DNA from 3 places in the Halomonas sp. 11-S5 genome. Region 3 is predicted to be linked to each of the others. Evidence: predicted binding sites of a transcription regulator. Region 3 holds the regulator's gene; each other region holds the start of a gene.

What was found. The regulator PhoB, encoded in region 3, activates phosphate uptake and scavenging genes when phosphate is short. The targets are predictions, from matches to a motif close to TGTCATANNNNTGTCANA.
Region 1: OP497_RS07395 (glycosyltransferase family 1 protein) is a predicted target of PhoB. The motif match lies at 3,887-3,904, and genes of this name have one in related genera.
Region 2: phnC (phosphonate ABC transporter ATP-binding protein) is a predicted target of PhoB. The motif match lies at 1,728-1,745, and genes of this name have one in related genera.

Annotation. Positions count from the first base shown of each region.
Region 1 is NZ_JARANW010000007.1:35,311-40,371, forward strand. It holds gene sucC (ADP-forming succinate--CoA ligase subunit beta) at 1-724, shown strand, start outside; gene sucD (succinate--CoA ligase subunit alpha) at 724-1,596, shown strand; gene OP497_RS07390 (lysylphosphatidylglycerol synthase transmembrane domain-containing protein) at 1,708-2,745, opposite strand; gene OP497_RS07395 (glycosyltransferase family 1 protein) at 2,723-3,841, opposite strand; gene OP497_RS07400 (exoribonuclease II) at 3,967-5,061, opposite strand, start outside.
Region 2 is NZ_JARANW010000029.1:26,032-31,092, forward strand. It holds gene OP497_RS15445 (amino acid deaminase) at 35-1,252, shown strand; partial or broken gene OP497_RS15450 (GlxA family transcriptional regulator) at 1,302-1,442, opposite strand; gene phnC (phosphonate ABC transporter ATP-binding protein) at 1,810-2,637, shown strand; gene phnD (phosphonate ABC transporter substrate-binding protein) at 2,677-3,711, shown strand; gene phnE (phosphonate ABC transporter, permease protein PhnE) at 3,766-4,557, shown strand; gene phnF (phosphonate metabolism transcriptional regulator PhnF) at 4,581-5,061, shown strand, end outside.
Region 3 is NZ_JARANW010000005.1:180,551-185,611, forward strand. It holds gene cysZ (sulfate transporter CysZ) at 1-639, shown strand, start outside; gene phoR (phosphate regulon sensor histidine kinase PhoR) at 627-1,940, opposite strand; gene phoB (phosphate regulon transcriptional regulator PhoB) at 1,942-2,631, opposite strand; gene ubiA (4-hydroxybenzoate octaprenyltransferase) at 2,719-3,615, opposite strand; gene OP497_RS06305 (chorismate lyase) at 3,650-4,126, opposite strand; gene OP497_RS06310 (FAD-dependent oxidoreductase) at 4,263-5,061, shown strand, end outside.

The sequences.
Region 1 (5,061 bases), on a different contig from region 3:
GATCGACCCGCTGGTCGGCGCGCAGCCGTACCAGGCGCGTGAACTGGCCTTCGCCCTGGGCCTCACCGGCAACCAGGTCAAGCAGTTCACCAAGATCTTCCTGGGCCTGTCCAAGCTGTTCCACGACAAGGACCTGGCACTGCTCGAGATCAACCCGCTGGTGGTCACCGACGAGGGTAACCTCCACTGCCTCGACGCCAAGATCGGCCTGGATGGCAACGCCCTCTATCGCCACCCGGACCTGCAGGCGATGCGCGATCCGTCTCAGGAAGACGAGCGCGAAGCCGAAGCGGCCGCCTGGGAACTGAACTACGTGGCCCTGGAAGGCAACATCGGCTGCATGGTCAACGGCGCCGGCCTGGCCATGGGCACCATGGACATCATCAAGCTCAACGGCGGCCAGCCGGCCAACTTCCTCGACGTGGGCGGCGGTGCCACCAAGGAGCGCGTGGCCGAGGCCTTCAAGCTTATCCTCTCCGACGATTCCGTGAAGGCCGTGCTGGTCAACATCTTCGGCGGCATCGTGCGTTGCGACATGATCGCCGAGGGCATCATCGGTGCCGTCGAGCAGGTCGGTGTCAACGTGCCGGTGGTGGTGCGTCTGGAAGGTAACAACGCCGAGCTGGGTGCCGAGAAACTGGCTTCCAGCGGTCTGAACATCATCGCTGCTACCAGCCTGACCGATGCGGCTCAGCAGGTCGTCAAGGCAGCGGAGGGCAAGTAATGAGCATCCTGATCGACAAGAACACCAAGGTCATCTGCCAGGGCTTCACCGGCGGACAGGGGACCTTCCATTCCGAGCAGGCGATCGCCTACGGCACCCAGATGGTCGGCGGCGTGACCCCGGGCAAGGGTGGCCAGGAGCACCTGGGCCTGCCGGTGTTCAACACCGTCAAGGAAGCCGTGGCTGCCACCGGTGCCGAGGCCAGCGTGATCTACGTGCCGGCCCCGTTCTGCAAGGACTCCATCCTCGAGGCCGCCAATGCCGGCATCAAGCTGATCGTCTGCATCACCGAGGGCATCCCGACCCTGGATATGCTCGGCGTCAAGGTGAAGTGCGACGAGCTGGGCGTGCGCCTGATCGGCCCCAACTGCCCCGGCGTGATCACCCCGGGCGAGTGCAAGATCGGCATCATGCCGGGGCACATCCACCAGCCGGGCAAGGTCGGCATCGTGTCGCGTTCCGGCACCCTGACCTATGAAGCCGTCAAGCAGACCACCGACCACGGCTTCGGCCAGTCCACCTGCGTGGGCATCGGCGGCGACCCGATCCCGGGCTCCAACTTCATCGACATCCTCGAGCAGTTCGAGAAGGATCCGGCAACCGAGGCGATCGTGATGATCGGCGAGATCGGCGGCACCGCCGAGGAAGAGGCGGCGGCCTACATCAAGGCCAACGTCTCCAAGCCGGTGGTCTCCTACATCGCCGGCGTCACCGCGCCTCCCGGCAAGCGGATGGGCCACGCCGGCGCCATTATCGCCGGTGGCAAGGGCACCGCGGACGAGAAGTTCGCCGCCCTGGAAGCCGCAGGCGTGAAGACCGTGCGCTCGCTGGCCGAGATTGGCGACGCGCTGAAGGGAGCGACCGGCTGGTAAGCCGTTCACCGGCAGCAGGCGGCAATGCGAGAGGGCACCTTCGGGTGCCCTTTCGCGTATGTGGCTGGCCAACAGCTCGGCTCAGCCGACCATCAACAACTGAGACGACCCTCATGCTCGTCCGGACGAGGTGCGTCGCGTCAGCCGATAGGCCCAGAACAGAAACGCCGGGGCCCCTGCAGCCAGATAAAGGTGGTAGGAGACCAGGCGCCAGACCAGTACCGCGGCGGCGGCCTGTTCGCGCGCCATCAGCGGCAGCAGCAGCCCGCCGACCCCTAGCTCGGCGGCCCCGGCGCCACCGGGCAGAAAGCTGAACTGGCTCGCGGCCATGGCCAGCATCTGGGTCAGGAAGGTCCATAACCAGTCGGCATGCCCTCCGGCGCCCAGCACCGCCAGGTAGAGCAGGCTGTAACGCAGCAGCCAATGTGCCGTGGTGAGCACCAGCATCGCCAGCAGCGTCGTGACGGGGAGTCGCAATGTGGCCCGCAGTGCCTGCCGACATGTCAGTAGGCGGCGGACCAGCCAGCGGCGCCGAGAGCTGCTCAGCCAGCGTGCACCCGGTGCTGCGGTATAGCGTAGTAGTCCTGGCAAGTAGCCCATCGCCAGCGCCACGCCCACGGCCACCAGGGCCAATGCGGCCAGGGCTATCTGGATCAGTGTTTGATGGGGCCACTGGGTGTCGCCCAGCAGGGAGTAGGCCACCAGCCCCGACAGCATGCCGAGGAAGAACAGCAGGTCGCAGCCTTGGTCGAGCAGGAAGACGGCGGCCCCCTTGGAGGCCGGTAGGCCGCGCTGGGCCAGCAGGACCAGCAGGGTGGCCGGGCCTCCGCTGCCCCCGGGCGTGGCACACAGTGCGAACTTGGACGCCAGTTCGATGCCCAGCGCACCACGCTGCCCAAGCCGGCCGGCTCGGCCAGCCAGCATCAAGCGCAGCCGGGCGGCGTTGAGGTTCCAGCAGGCGAATGCCATCAGCAGCATCAGGGCGAGTACGCCCAGCGGGAAGCGCTCGACTGCTTCCAGGGTGCCGGGCCCACCCAGCCCGGAGGTAACCAGGAGCGGCGCCATCAGTGCCAATACGATCAGCAGGCCATGCAGTGGCCGCCAGCGCGGCAAGGAGCGGCGAGAATCAGCCGTTTCGGTGGAGGGCATGGCGCTCGCTGCCGTGATGCAGTTGCCGATAGTGTCCCAGCAGGTCATCGATGACCCGCTCCCAGTCGAAGTGGCGCTCGACGTGTCGGCGGGCATGCCGGCCCATGGCGACAGGGTCATTGAGGAAGAGTTCGTGCACGGCGCGGGCCATGTCGTCGGGATCACGTGGGCGGCAGAGGACCCCGGCACCCAGCGGCACATACTCCTTCAGGGCGCCAGCCCTCGCGGCTACCACCGGTAGCCCGCAGGCCATGGCCTCCTGGGCCACCAGGCCGAAGGTCTCGCGGGTGCCGGCATGCAGCATGGCATCGGCGCTGGCCAGGGCGGTGGCGACTTCGCTGGGTGGGCAGTAGCGGGACACGACGCTGACGTTGTCGGGGACGCGACTGGGCATCCCCGGCCCCATCAGCAGCAGGTGGTAATCGGCACCCAGCCGTTGCATCACGTCGAGCAGCACCTCGATGTGCTTCTCCGGCGAGCGACGACCGGCGAAGACCAGCAGCCGCTGGTGGTCGCCCAGCCCGAGCTTCAGGCGCAGGCCCGGGTCACGGTGCCGCGGGTGGAAGGCCTCGAGGTCGACGCCCAGCGGCTGCACTCGCACCTGTTCCACGCCCCAGTCGGCCAGTCGCTCGGCCATGGCGGTGCAGGGCGCCAGCACGCTGTCGAAGTGGCCATAGAGGTCGCCCACGTAGCGCTGCAGGCGCTGGCGGACACCGGCCCCGAAACGATCGCCCATCAGCCTCGGCAGGTCGGAGTGGAAGAAGCCTACCGTGGGCACCCCCAGGGCCTGGCCGGCGTCCACGGCGGCCCAGGCGGTGACATAGGGGTCGCCGGCCTCGATCAGGTCGGGGGCCATCGTCATCAGGGCATCGCGCCAGGGGCGGCGGCGCAGCGGGAAGCGGTAGCCCTGGCCAAGGGGAATCTGCGGGGCGGGGAGGGTATGCACCCCGCCGAGCGAGCCGCGCTCGGCGCCCGGCACCAGCAGGCTGGTGCGCAGGCCCGGCCGGGCGGCCAGCACGCGATGCTTGGCCTCGAGGTAGGTCCGTACCCCGCCGCTGGCAGGCGCGTGGAACATGGTGACGTCGACGATATGCAAGGAGCCCTCCTGGCGTGGATATGCCCTGCCAGCCTAGGGGGGCCATGCGACAGTTGTGCGACAGCCGCAACGCGAGACGGCGACCCGAGGGTCGCCGTCCAGTGCTGCCTGTCGTTGCCGAGCGGTCAGTCCGCGGGGCGACCCACCAGCGAGCGGGTCTCCTCGCGGGCCTCGGTCAGCATCACGCGGATGACGTCGCCGAGCTTGAAGCGCTCTTCGTCCTCGATCTGGATACGCCCCTCCTTGTCGTCGATCGCCACCTTGTTGCGATCGCTATGCATCAGCGGGGCCGGGATGAAGGCGGTGGCCCCGTTGGCGGTCAGGCGTACTCGCATGCCGCCGCGGTTGACGGCGATGACTTCGGCCTCGAAGGTCTGCTGGGCCTCGGCGGCGGGGGTCAGGTAGCGCACGTAGAGCCAGTCCTTGACGTCGCGCTCGGCCATGCGGTTCAGCCGGCGACGCTCGGTGAGCTGCTCGGTGAGCTGCTGGCTGGCTTCGGCCGGGGCCTGCTCGCCCTTGAGGACCCGCTTGATCAGGCGATGGTTGACCATGTCGCCGTACTTGCGGATCGGCGAGGTCCAGGTGGCATAGGCGGCCAGCCCCAGGCCGAAGTGCGGGCCGGGCTGAGCGGACATGCTGGTGAAGCCCTGGAAACGGCGCAGGCGGGCATCCAGCCAGGCGTCGTCGCGGCCCTCGAGCTCGCGCTTGAGCTCGGTGTAGCGGGGCAGCTCGGTGAGCTGCTCGCGCTCCACCTGGATGTCCTGGCTGGCCAGGAACTCCTGGGCGGCCTCGGCCTTCTCCGGCTCGAAGGCGCGGTGGACGTTGAAGATGCCGTGGCCGACATGCTCGGCGAGCAGGTGCGCGCAGCAGGCGTTGGCGGCGATCATCGACTCCTCGATCATGCGGTTGGCGATGCGCCGATGCTCGGTGCGGATGTCCAGCACGTTGCCGGCCTCGTCCAGGTCGAAGACGAAGTCGGGGCGGTCCTTGAACACCAGGGCGTGGGCCGCCCGCCAGGCACTGCGCGCCTCGGTCATGGCCGCCAGGGCCTTGAGCTGTTCGCCGATCGCATCAACCGGCGCCCAGTCGCCCTGGCCCTCGAGCCAGTCGGAGATCCAGTCGTAGGCGAGCTTGGCATGGGAGCGCGCGGTGGCGGCGAAGAAGCGATAGTCGCCGAGGCTGCCGTCGGCGCCGATCTCCAGGGTGCAGGCCAGCACCGG
Region 2 (5,061 bases), on a different contig from region 3:
TTCCTGGGCGAAGCCGCTAAGAGGAGTGCAAGCAATGCGCGAAGCGAGGATGTGCTGCGACAAGGGCACCGTCGAAGCCGGTCCCGAGCTGTTGACAGGGGTCAGCCTGCCGGCGGCAGTGATTCATGAGGCGCCGTTGGCTCAGAACTTGGAATGGATGCAGTGCTTCGTCGACGATCATGGCGCACGGCTGGCACCTCATGGCAAGACCACCATGGCACCGGCGCTGTTTCACCGTCAGCTCGAGGCTGGCGCTTGGGGCATCACCCTGGCTACAGCCCCCCAATGCCGGGCCGCCTTCGCCCACGGAGTCACGCGGTTACTGATGGCCAACCAGCTGGTGGGTGAGGTCAACATGGCCATGGTGGCGGCGCTGATCGAGGGTGGCGCCGATTATTACTGCGTGGTGGATGGTGTCGAAAATGTGAGCCAGCTGGGGCGTTTCTTTGCCGCCCGGGGGCTCAAGCTGCAGGTGTTGATCGAGCTTGGCTTGCCGGGCGGGCGCTGTGGCTGTCGCGATACCGAGCAAGTCGAGGCTCTGGTGGCGGCGATCGCGGAGCAGCCGGCCTTGGCACTGGTGGGTATTGAGGGTTACGAAGGCATGATCGCTGGCGGCGATGAAATCGCGGCAGTGCGCGCCTACGGGGAGAGACTGGTAGAAACCGTTAGGTCGCTTGTCGACAGTGGCTTGCTGGCGTGCGAGGCGCCGATCGTCACCGCTTCCGGTTCCAAGTGGTTCGATCTGATCGCCGAGGCGTTCGACAACGCGGCGTTGCGCGAGCGATACACGCCGGTGCTGCGACCGGGCTGTTACGTGGTGCACGATCACAAGCTTTATGCTGGCGCCATGGCCGAGGTGAAGGCGCGCCATCCGCACCTTCAGGGTGAGTTGCGGCCGGCGCTGGAGATCTTTGCCCATGTGCAGTCGTTGCCCGAGCCGGGGTTAGCCATCATCGCCCTGGGCAAGCGCGATATTGGCCACGAGCCGGACCTGCCACTGCCGCTGCGGCGCTATCCGGTGATCTCGCACCCGGCGGCAGCCACGACGCCAGTTGACGTAAGTGACTGTCACACGACGCATATCATGGATCAGCACCTTTTCCTGGCGATACCGCAGAATGCCGGGATCGCCGTCGGTGATGTGGTGGCTTTCGGCACCTCCCATCCCTGCCTGACCTTTGACAAATGGCGCCAGCTGTTGCTGGTGGACGAGGCGCTGAAGGTTAAGGAGAGCCTGGTAACCTGTTTCTAAGGGTTAACGCCGAAGCTTCTCGACAACGTTTTCCGCTCACATTCGTCCGCCACTCGAACAGTGTCTGGCCGCCGATGCGATTGGCGATGCGCAGCGGCTCGATGGCCGAGAAGAAGGCCACCATGGCGAAGCGCGGCAGCAGCAGAAAGCCGATGCGCTCGGGGGCGGTGTCGGGGGGCTGGAGTCTCATGGTCTAGGAGGAAGGATACACCAGGCGCCGCATCTAGGTGTCGGGTCCCGGGTGATCAATTCGTTTTTGTGCGACTGAAGCATTCGGCGGCCACTTGGCCTGATGTCATATCGATAGTGGGAACCGTCGGGGCTCTCAGCCTCAGCTGTGGTGCAAGGCATATCTCGTCAAATGACGAGTTGCGGTCATTTGCATGACGAATTGGTGACTGTGGTTTGTAACCAGTTGATATATAGAAAAGTTGATAACGTGTGACATGTATCGTGGCATGAGTTACCTCAACAGTGTCACGAGATTATCATTGTCTAGACAACTGACGTTAACCTGAGTCCGCGATACTGACACCATCCCAACGAGGAGAGGTGTCATGTCGATCCCCAGCATTCTGGTTGACCAGCTAAGCAAGAGCTTCGGTCAGCATCCCGTGCTTCGCGACGTCGGTTTCTCGGTGAAGCCCGGTGAAATGGTGGCGTTGATCGGGCCGTCGGGCTCCGGCAAGTCCACCCTGCTGCGTCACCTCGCTGGCCTCACCCGTTCCAATCGTGATGGAAAGAGCCGCGTTCAGGTGCTTGGTCGCAATATCCAGAGCGGTGGACGCCTGAGCCGCCGTTCCCGCGCCGATCGCTGCCGCACTGGCTACATCTTCCAGCAGTTCAACCTCGTCGGCCGACTGAGCGTGCTGACCAACGTGCTGATCGGTCAGCTGGGCAACATGCCCCGTGGACGCGCCCTTTTGGGTCGCTTCACCGAGGAAGAGAGGCAGTCCGCGCGCCACGCCTTGGCACGGGTGGGGATCGAGGCCCTGGCCGGCCAGCGTGCCAACACCCTGTCCGGCGGACAGATGCAGCGCGTGGCCATTGCCAGGGTGCTGATGCAGGACGCCGACATCATCCTGGCCGATGAACCTATCGCCTCGCTGGATCCGCGCAGTGTCCGCGAGGTCATGGAAATTCTGGCGCGCATCAATGCCGAAGATGGCCGCACCGTGCTGATCACCCTGCATCAGGTGGAGGTTGCACGGCGCTTCTGTCCGCGTGCCATCGCCCTCAAGGAGGGACGCCTGTATTTCGATGGCCCCGCCAGCGATCTCACCGATGCCCGCCTCGAGTCGCTGTACGAGAACGCTGGACTCGACGAGCTCCACTCCCGTTCCACCTCCGTTGACCTGGCCACCCCCGTGGCTGCGCTGGGCTGACCTCACTCGCTTGATCACCACCCCGAAGGAGTCCTTGCCATGTCCCGTTTTACCCTGCGTCGTATCGCCCTGCCGCTGGTGGCTGGTGCCACCCTGTTCGCCAGCCAGCTGACTCTTGCCGCCGATGCCGCCGACACCTTGAACTTCGGCATCATTTCCACCGAATCGAGCCAGAATCAGTCCACCCAATGGGAGCCCTTCCTGGCCGAGATGTCCGACACTCTGGGCATGGAAGTGAAGCCATTCTTTGCCACTGACTACGCCGCGGTCATTCAGGCCATGCGTTTCGACAAGGTCGACCTGGCCTGGTACGGCAACAAGTCGGCCATGGAGGCCGTCGACCGCGCCGGCGGCGAGGTCTTTGCCCAGACCGTGGCCGCCGATGGCTCGCCGGGCTATTGGGGCCTACTGATCACTCATCGCGACAGCAACCTCGAGAATGTGGAGGACGTGCTGAGCCGCGCTGATGAACTGATCTTTGGTAACGGTGACCCCAATTCCACCTCCGGTTTCCTGGTGCCCGGTTACTACATCTTTGCCAAGAACGGCGTGGATGCGGCATCGGCCTTCAAGCGGACGCTGAATTCCAATCATGAAACCAACGCGCTCTCCGTGGCCAACGGCCTGGTCGACGTGGCCACGTTCAATACCGAGAGCATGGAGCGTCTCGAAATCAATCATCCCGATAAGGCAGAACAGATCAAGGTGATCTGGAAATCGCCGCTGATTCCCTCCGACCCGCTGGTGTGGCGCAAGAACCTTCCCGAGGAGCTGAAGGCAGAGCTGCGTGAGTTCTTCTATTCCTACGGCGAGACCGAGGCCCAGCGCGAGATCCTCGAGCCGCTGCAGTGGGCACGCTTCGACGAATCCAATAACGATCAGCTGCTGCCCATTCGTCAACTGGAGCTATTCAAGGAGCGTGCTCAGGTCGCCCAGGACGAGAGCTTGTCCGAAGAAGAGCGCGACCGCCAGCTGGCCGAGTTCGATGCTCAGCTCGAAGAACTGAACCAGCGACTCGAGGCAGCCAAGGCTCAGGCCGATGAGGCGCCAGCGACCGCGATGGTTAGTCAGTAACGACATCCAGCGCTGAATGACGAGGGGCTTGCGGGCCCCTCAACGGGAGTTCCCATGAACGTGCATCACTCCACATTGGACGCCCGACCGGCACGGCGAGGCTGGGTCCCGCTGGCGGGATGGGCCCTGACCCTGGCGGTGCTCAGCTGGGCCTGGCAGGGCGCGGAAATGCAGCCCGGGCTGCTGATTGCCAATACTGACAACATGGCCGAACTGGCCGGGGATTTCTTCCCGCCGGCCCTGGGCAATCTGGAGCACTACATCGACCAGATGCTGATCACCATCCAGATCGCCATCTGGGGCACCTTGCTGGCGGTGCTATGCGCCATTCCCTGCAGCCTACTGTCCTCCGAGAACCTTGCTCCGTGGTGGGTATATCAGCCCATGCGCCGGCTGATGGATGCCTGTCGTGCGATCAACGAGCTGGTGTTCGCCATGATCTTTGTGGTGGCCGTGGGACTGGGACCCTTCGCCGGCACCCTGGCGCTGTTCGTCCACACCACCGGGGTGCTGGCCAAGCTGTTTTCCGAGGCCGTGGAAGCGAGCGATTCGGGCCCCATGGAAGGAGTGCACGTGACCGGTGCTGGCCGCATCGAAGAGATCATCTTCGGCCTGATTCCTCAGGTCCTGCCGCTGTGGATCTCGGTCAGCCTGTACCGTTTCGAGTCCAACATTCGCTCGGCCACGGTGCTGGGCATGGTGGGCGGCGGTGGTATCGGCGTGTCGCTGTGGGAGACCATGCGCGGCTTCCAGTACACCGAGACGGCCACCATCATGCTGGTGATCATCGTGGCGGTGACGCTGCTCGACATGGCCTCCCAGCAGGTTCGCAAACGCTTCATCTGAAGCGCTTTTTTTCAGGAGGCGACATGTCTAGACAAGCCCTTCGCGAGCCCCGCTACCTCACTTTGGCTGGAGCACTGTCCGAAGAGGTACGGACCCACTTCTCCCCGGGACAGTGGTTGCCGAGCGAGTCCCAGCTGGCCCGGCGCTTCGGTGTCAACCGCCACACCGTGCGCCGAGCCCTCGATGAGCTGGTGTCGGACGGCATGGTGACTCGCCACCAGGGCCTGGGCACGCTGGTGGTCGATCGGCGGCTGGACTATGCGGTGAGCGCTGGCAGCAAGGTGACGCACAACCTCGCGGAGCTGGGCATCACCACCACGACCGAATGCCTCCAGCAGTCGCTGGTCGTGGCGCCGGAGGCAATTGCCGCGCGATTCTCTCAACCCGCCGGCATGACCCTGATGTGCGTCGATACCCTGCGCTGGGTGGACGAGGCGCCGCTACTGCGTCTGCGCCACTGGTTCGACCCAGCGCGGGTACCCGGCTGGCTGGAGCGATATCGGG
Region 3 (5,061 bases):
CTCTGGTACGTGCTGGGCCACTTCGGCGGCTGGCTGGACGGCTGGATGGCCATGGTTCCCGGCTGGCTGGACTGGCTCTCCTGGCTGATCTGGCCGCTCTTCGTGGTCAGCCTGGTGCTGATCGTGTTCTTCACCTTCACCCTGGTGACCCACCTGATCGCCGCGCCCTTCTACGGCTTCCTGGCCGCCCGGGTGGAGGCGGAGGCGACCGGGCGGCCGCCGCTGGACGACCGCGGGCTGGCGAAAACCGCCGTGGACGCCCTGGGACGCGAGCTCGTCAAGCTGGGCTACATCCTGCCGCGCATGGCCCTGCTCTTCGTGCTCAGCTGGATCCCGGTGGTCAACCTGATCGCGCCGCTGCTGTGGGCGGCCTTCTCGGCCTGGATGATGGCGATCACCTACCTCGATTACCCCATGGACAACAACAAGGTCGGCTTCCGCGACATGCGTCGCCGGCTGAAGGCCCGCTGGTGGCCCACCCTCACCTACGGCGGCTGGGTGACCCTGATCACCTGGATTCCGCTGGCCAACCTCTTGCTGCTACCCGGCGCCGTGGCCGCCGCGGTGCTGATGTGGGAGCGCCATTACCGCGGCCTCGAGGCCGACACGGCGCAGGGCGGTCCGCCTCAGGCGCGCTGAGCGTTCTCGGTCGTGTCGCGCAGGCGCTCGGCGGGGAACACGCAGCGGAAGGTGGCGCCGCGCCCGGGGCGGGAGTCGATCTCCAGCCGGGCGTCGTGGCGCAGCAGCACGTGCTTGACGATGGCCAGCCCCAGGCCGGTGCCGCCGGTGGCGGTGCTGCGCCCCTTGTCGACCCGGTAGAAGCGCTCGGTGAGGCGCGGCAGGTGCACCGGGTCGATGCCCTCGCCGTCGTCCTCCACCTCCAGGCAGGCGCCCTCGCCATGGGAGCGCCAGCGCAGCACGATATGGCGCCCCTCCCCGGCATAGCGCACGGCATTGAAGGCCAGGTTGGAGAGCGCACTGCGGATCTCCTGCTCGTTGCCGAGCAGCGCACGAGACTCCTCGACCTCCACCCCGATGGTCTGGCGAGCATCGGAGAGCGCCGCGGCGTCGCTCTGCACGGCCGCAAGCAGCTCGCCCATCGCCAGCGGGGTGTCATCGCGCCCGCCCTGGTCGATCTCCAGCCGTGACAGCAGCAGCAGGTCGTTGACCAGGTTCTGCATGCGGTCGGTCTGGGCCTTCATCTGCGACAGGCCGCGGCCCAGTCGCGGCGGCAGCTGGCCGGCCATGTCGCCATAGGTCTCCAGGTAGCCGGCGAGCACGGTCAGCGGGGTCCTCAGCTCGTGGGAAACGTTGGCCACGAAGTCCCGGCGCATCTGCTCCAGGCGATGCAGTCGGGTGATGTCCCGGGCCATCACCAGGCGCTCGTCGTCGCCGTAGAGGGTGATCTGGAACTGCAGGATCAGCGTCTCGTCGATGGGCGAGGGCAGGGTCAGCGGCTCGCGATAGTCGCGGCCATGGAAGTAGTCGACGAAGCGCGGGTCACGCAGCAGGTTGGTGATGTGCTGGCCGCGGTCGAGCTGGGGCTTGAGGCCCAGCATGCGTTCGGCGGCGCTGTTCCACCACTCCAGGTCGCCGTGGCGGTCGAGCATCACCACGCTGTCGCGCATCGCCTCGGAGGACTCCTGGATGCGCTGCAAGGTGGCCCGCAACCGCTGCTGGGTGAGGCGCTGGCTCTTCTGGTAGCGGTAGAGGCGGTCGAACAGCTCGCCCCACAGGCCGCTGCTGGCGGGGGGCTCCTCCTGGGGGCGCAGGGTGAGCCACTGGTAGAGGGCGTGCAGCTGGCGCAGGTGGAAAGTCAGGCAGAGTAGCAGGCCGGCGGCGATGCCGGCCGTAGGGATGGAGAAGGGCCAGCCGACCAGGGCCCCGGCGGCGACCAGGGTCGCCAGGCGCCAGAACTCACGTCGCCAGAGCCGCCCCATGTCAGCCCTTGGCGGAGAACCGGTAGCCGGTGCCACGCACGGTCTGGATCAGCTGGTGATGGGGTTCGCCCAGCGCCTTGCGCAGGCGGCGGATATGCACGTCCACGGTACGCTCCTCGACATAGACATTGCCGCCCCACACCTGGTCGAGCAGCTGACCGCGGGTGTAGGCGCGTTCCTGGTGGGTCATGAAGAACTGCAGCAGGCGGTATTCGGTGGGCCCCATCTCCAGCGAGTGGCCATCGACGCTGACCCGGTGGCTGACCGGGTCGAGCAGCAGCCCGGCGATCTCCACCGGATCCTCGATGCCCCGCGGCGTGGTGCGGCGCAGCACCGCCTTGAGGCGCGCCACCAGCTCCCGCGGCGAGAAGGGCTTGGTGATGTAGTCGTCGGCCCCGGCCTCGAGTCCCTGGATCTTGTTGTCCTCCTCGCCCTTGGCGGTGAGCATGATGATCGGTAGCTCGGCGGTGGCCTCCTCGCGCTTCAGGCGACGGGCCAGCTCGATGCCGCTGGTCCCGGGCATCATCCAGTCGAGCAGCACCAGGTCGGGCTGGTGGTCGACCACCATGGCGTGGGCCTCCTGGGCATTATCCGCCTCGAGGACGCGATAGTCGGCCATCTCCAGCGCCACCGCGATCATCTCGCGGATCGGCGCCTCATCATCGACGATCAGTACGGTCTTGGCGGTCATCCCGGAGCCTCGTGGTCAATGACAGATCGATGACGATGACAGCACGTCATGATGACAATAGCGTGACAGGTCCGGCCTGTCGCTCGCTCAGCCGCCGTTCAGCGTCGGCCACAGGGAGAGCGCGAGGCCGGCGAAGACCAGCAGGCCCGACCAGTGGTTGTTGAGAAAGGCCTGGAAGCAACGGTCCCGGTCCCGCTCGCGGATCAGGAACTGCTGGTGCACGAAGGTCGCCGCCATGGCGGCCAGCCCCAGCCAGAAGAAGCCCCCTAGCGCCAGCAGCCATCCGGCCCAGGCCAGCAGCCCCAGAGTCAGGCCCTGCAGCAGGCCGATCATCAGCCGGTCGGCGCGGCCGAACAGCACGGCGGTGGACTTGATGCCGATCTTCAGGTCGTCGTCGCGGTCGACCATGGCGTACTCGGTGTCGTAGGCCACGGTCCAGGCCACGTTGGCGGCGAACAGCAGCCAGGCGACCGGCGGCAACGTGCCCAGCACGGCACCGAAGGCCATGGGGATCGCCCAGGAGAAAGCCGCGCCGAGGAAGGCCTGGGGCAGGTGGGTGTAGCGCTTCATGAAGGGGTAGATGAAGGCCAGGACCACCCCCACCACCGAAAGCATCACCGTGAAGAGGTTGGTGAACCAGACCAGCACGAAGGCGGCCATCACCAGCATCAGGAACAGCGCCTGGGCCTCGCCCTCGCTGATCCGCCCGGTGGCCAGGGGGCGGTTCCGGGTGCGCTTGACGTGGCCATCGAAGTGGCGGTCGGCGTAGTCGTTGACCACGCAGCCGGCGGCGCGCATCAGGTAGACCCCGGCCACGAAGATCAGCAGCACCTTGCGGCCGGGGAGGCCCTCGGCGGCGACCCACAGGGCCCACAGGGTGGGCCACATCAGCAGCCAGGTGCCGATGGGGCGGTCGAGGCGTGTCAGGTGCAGGAAGTCGGGCACCCGGGCCAGGCCCCTGGGGTGCATCAGGGATCGATCCATCTCTACCTCGTGAAGTCGGCGGTTGGCCCAGAGCCTAGCGCGAAGGCAGCCCGAGGTCATCCGCCATGCGCTCGAGGAAGAATTCCTGGACCAGCACGGCGAAGCGCCGGTGGCGGAACAGCGAGCGGCGCGCCCAGGGGCCCGAGGCGGCGTGGAAGGGGGCCGGGTCGGCGCTGACCTCGAGGGGGCCGCGCGCCAGGTCCGGCTGGCGGAACAGCCAGCTGCCGAGCGAGCGCTCGCCGAGGCGATCGAGCCGCTGGCCGTGCAGCCCGGAGAGCGGCACCACCGAACGGGCCACCACCCAGGGGCGCTCGTCGAGGCACAGTGCCACCTCGCGCAGCCAGGCATGGCGGGCCGGGGGCAGGCCCAGGGCCAGCGCCTCGTCGCGCCGCGGCCGTCCGAGGCGCTGGTCCAGCAGCCGGACCCGGAAGGGCCGCTGGCCGCCGGCGCTGACCAGCCGGGCGGTAAGCGAGTCGCGGGAGGCGACCCACTGCCACCAGGCAGCACTCATGGCAGGGCGCGCCGCCGCCAGGGGGCGCCAGCGGGGATTGCTTCCCGGGCCGTTGCTCACCGTCTCTCTCCGCGTCGATTTCGGGGCAGCTAGTGTACCATGCTGCCCCATCACTCTTTCCCGATCGATGAGGCCTATGAGCGCTCCCCTGACCATCATCGGTTCCGGCATGGCGGGGCTGGGCCTGTTGCGTCAGCTGCGCGCGCAGGACCCGGCGCGACCGATGACGCTGATCACCGCCGACAGCGGCGATGACTATTCCAAGCCGCTGCTCTCCACCGGCTTCGCCAAGCGCCTGCCGCCGCAGCGCCTGGCGGCCCGCTCGGCCCTGGAGGTCGCCGACGAGCTCGGCGCCGTGGTGCGCACCCACACCCGGGTGGAGGCCATCGACCCGGTGGAACGCATCCTGACCATCGGCAGCGAGACCCTGCCCTGGAGCGAGCTGGTGCTGGCCACCGGCGCCGCGCCGGTGCACCCCTTCAGGGTGCCCGACGCTGTGGCCGACCGGGTCTTCAGCGTCAATGACCTGGACGACTACCGCGCCTTCCACACGACCCTGGAGGCGCTGGGCAGGCCGGCACGTGTGGCGATCATCGGCGTTGGCCTGGTGGGCTGCGAGTTCGCCAATGACCTCGCCGCCGGCGGCCACGCCGTCGAACTGGTCGCCCCGGAGCCGGCCCCCCTGCCGCGCCTGGTGCCGGAGCCCCTGGGCCGCGCCCTGGGCGAGGCCTTCCGCGAGGCCGGCATGGTGCTGCACAGCGGACGGCAGCTGGTGGCCCTGGGGGCCGACGTCGCCTGTGTCGGCCTGGAACTGGACGATGGCGACTCGCTGTCGGCCGACCTGGTGCTGGTGGCCACGGGGCTGCGGCCGCGTACCGCCCTGGCCGAGTCGGCCGGGATCACGGTCAGCGAGGCGGGCATCCACACCGACCGGC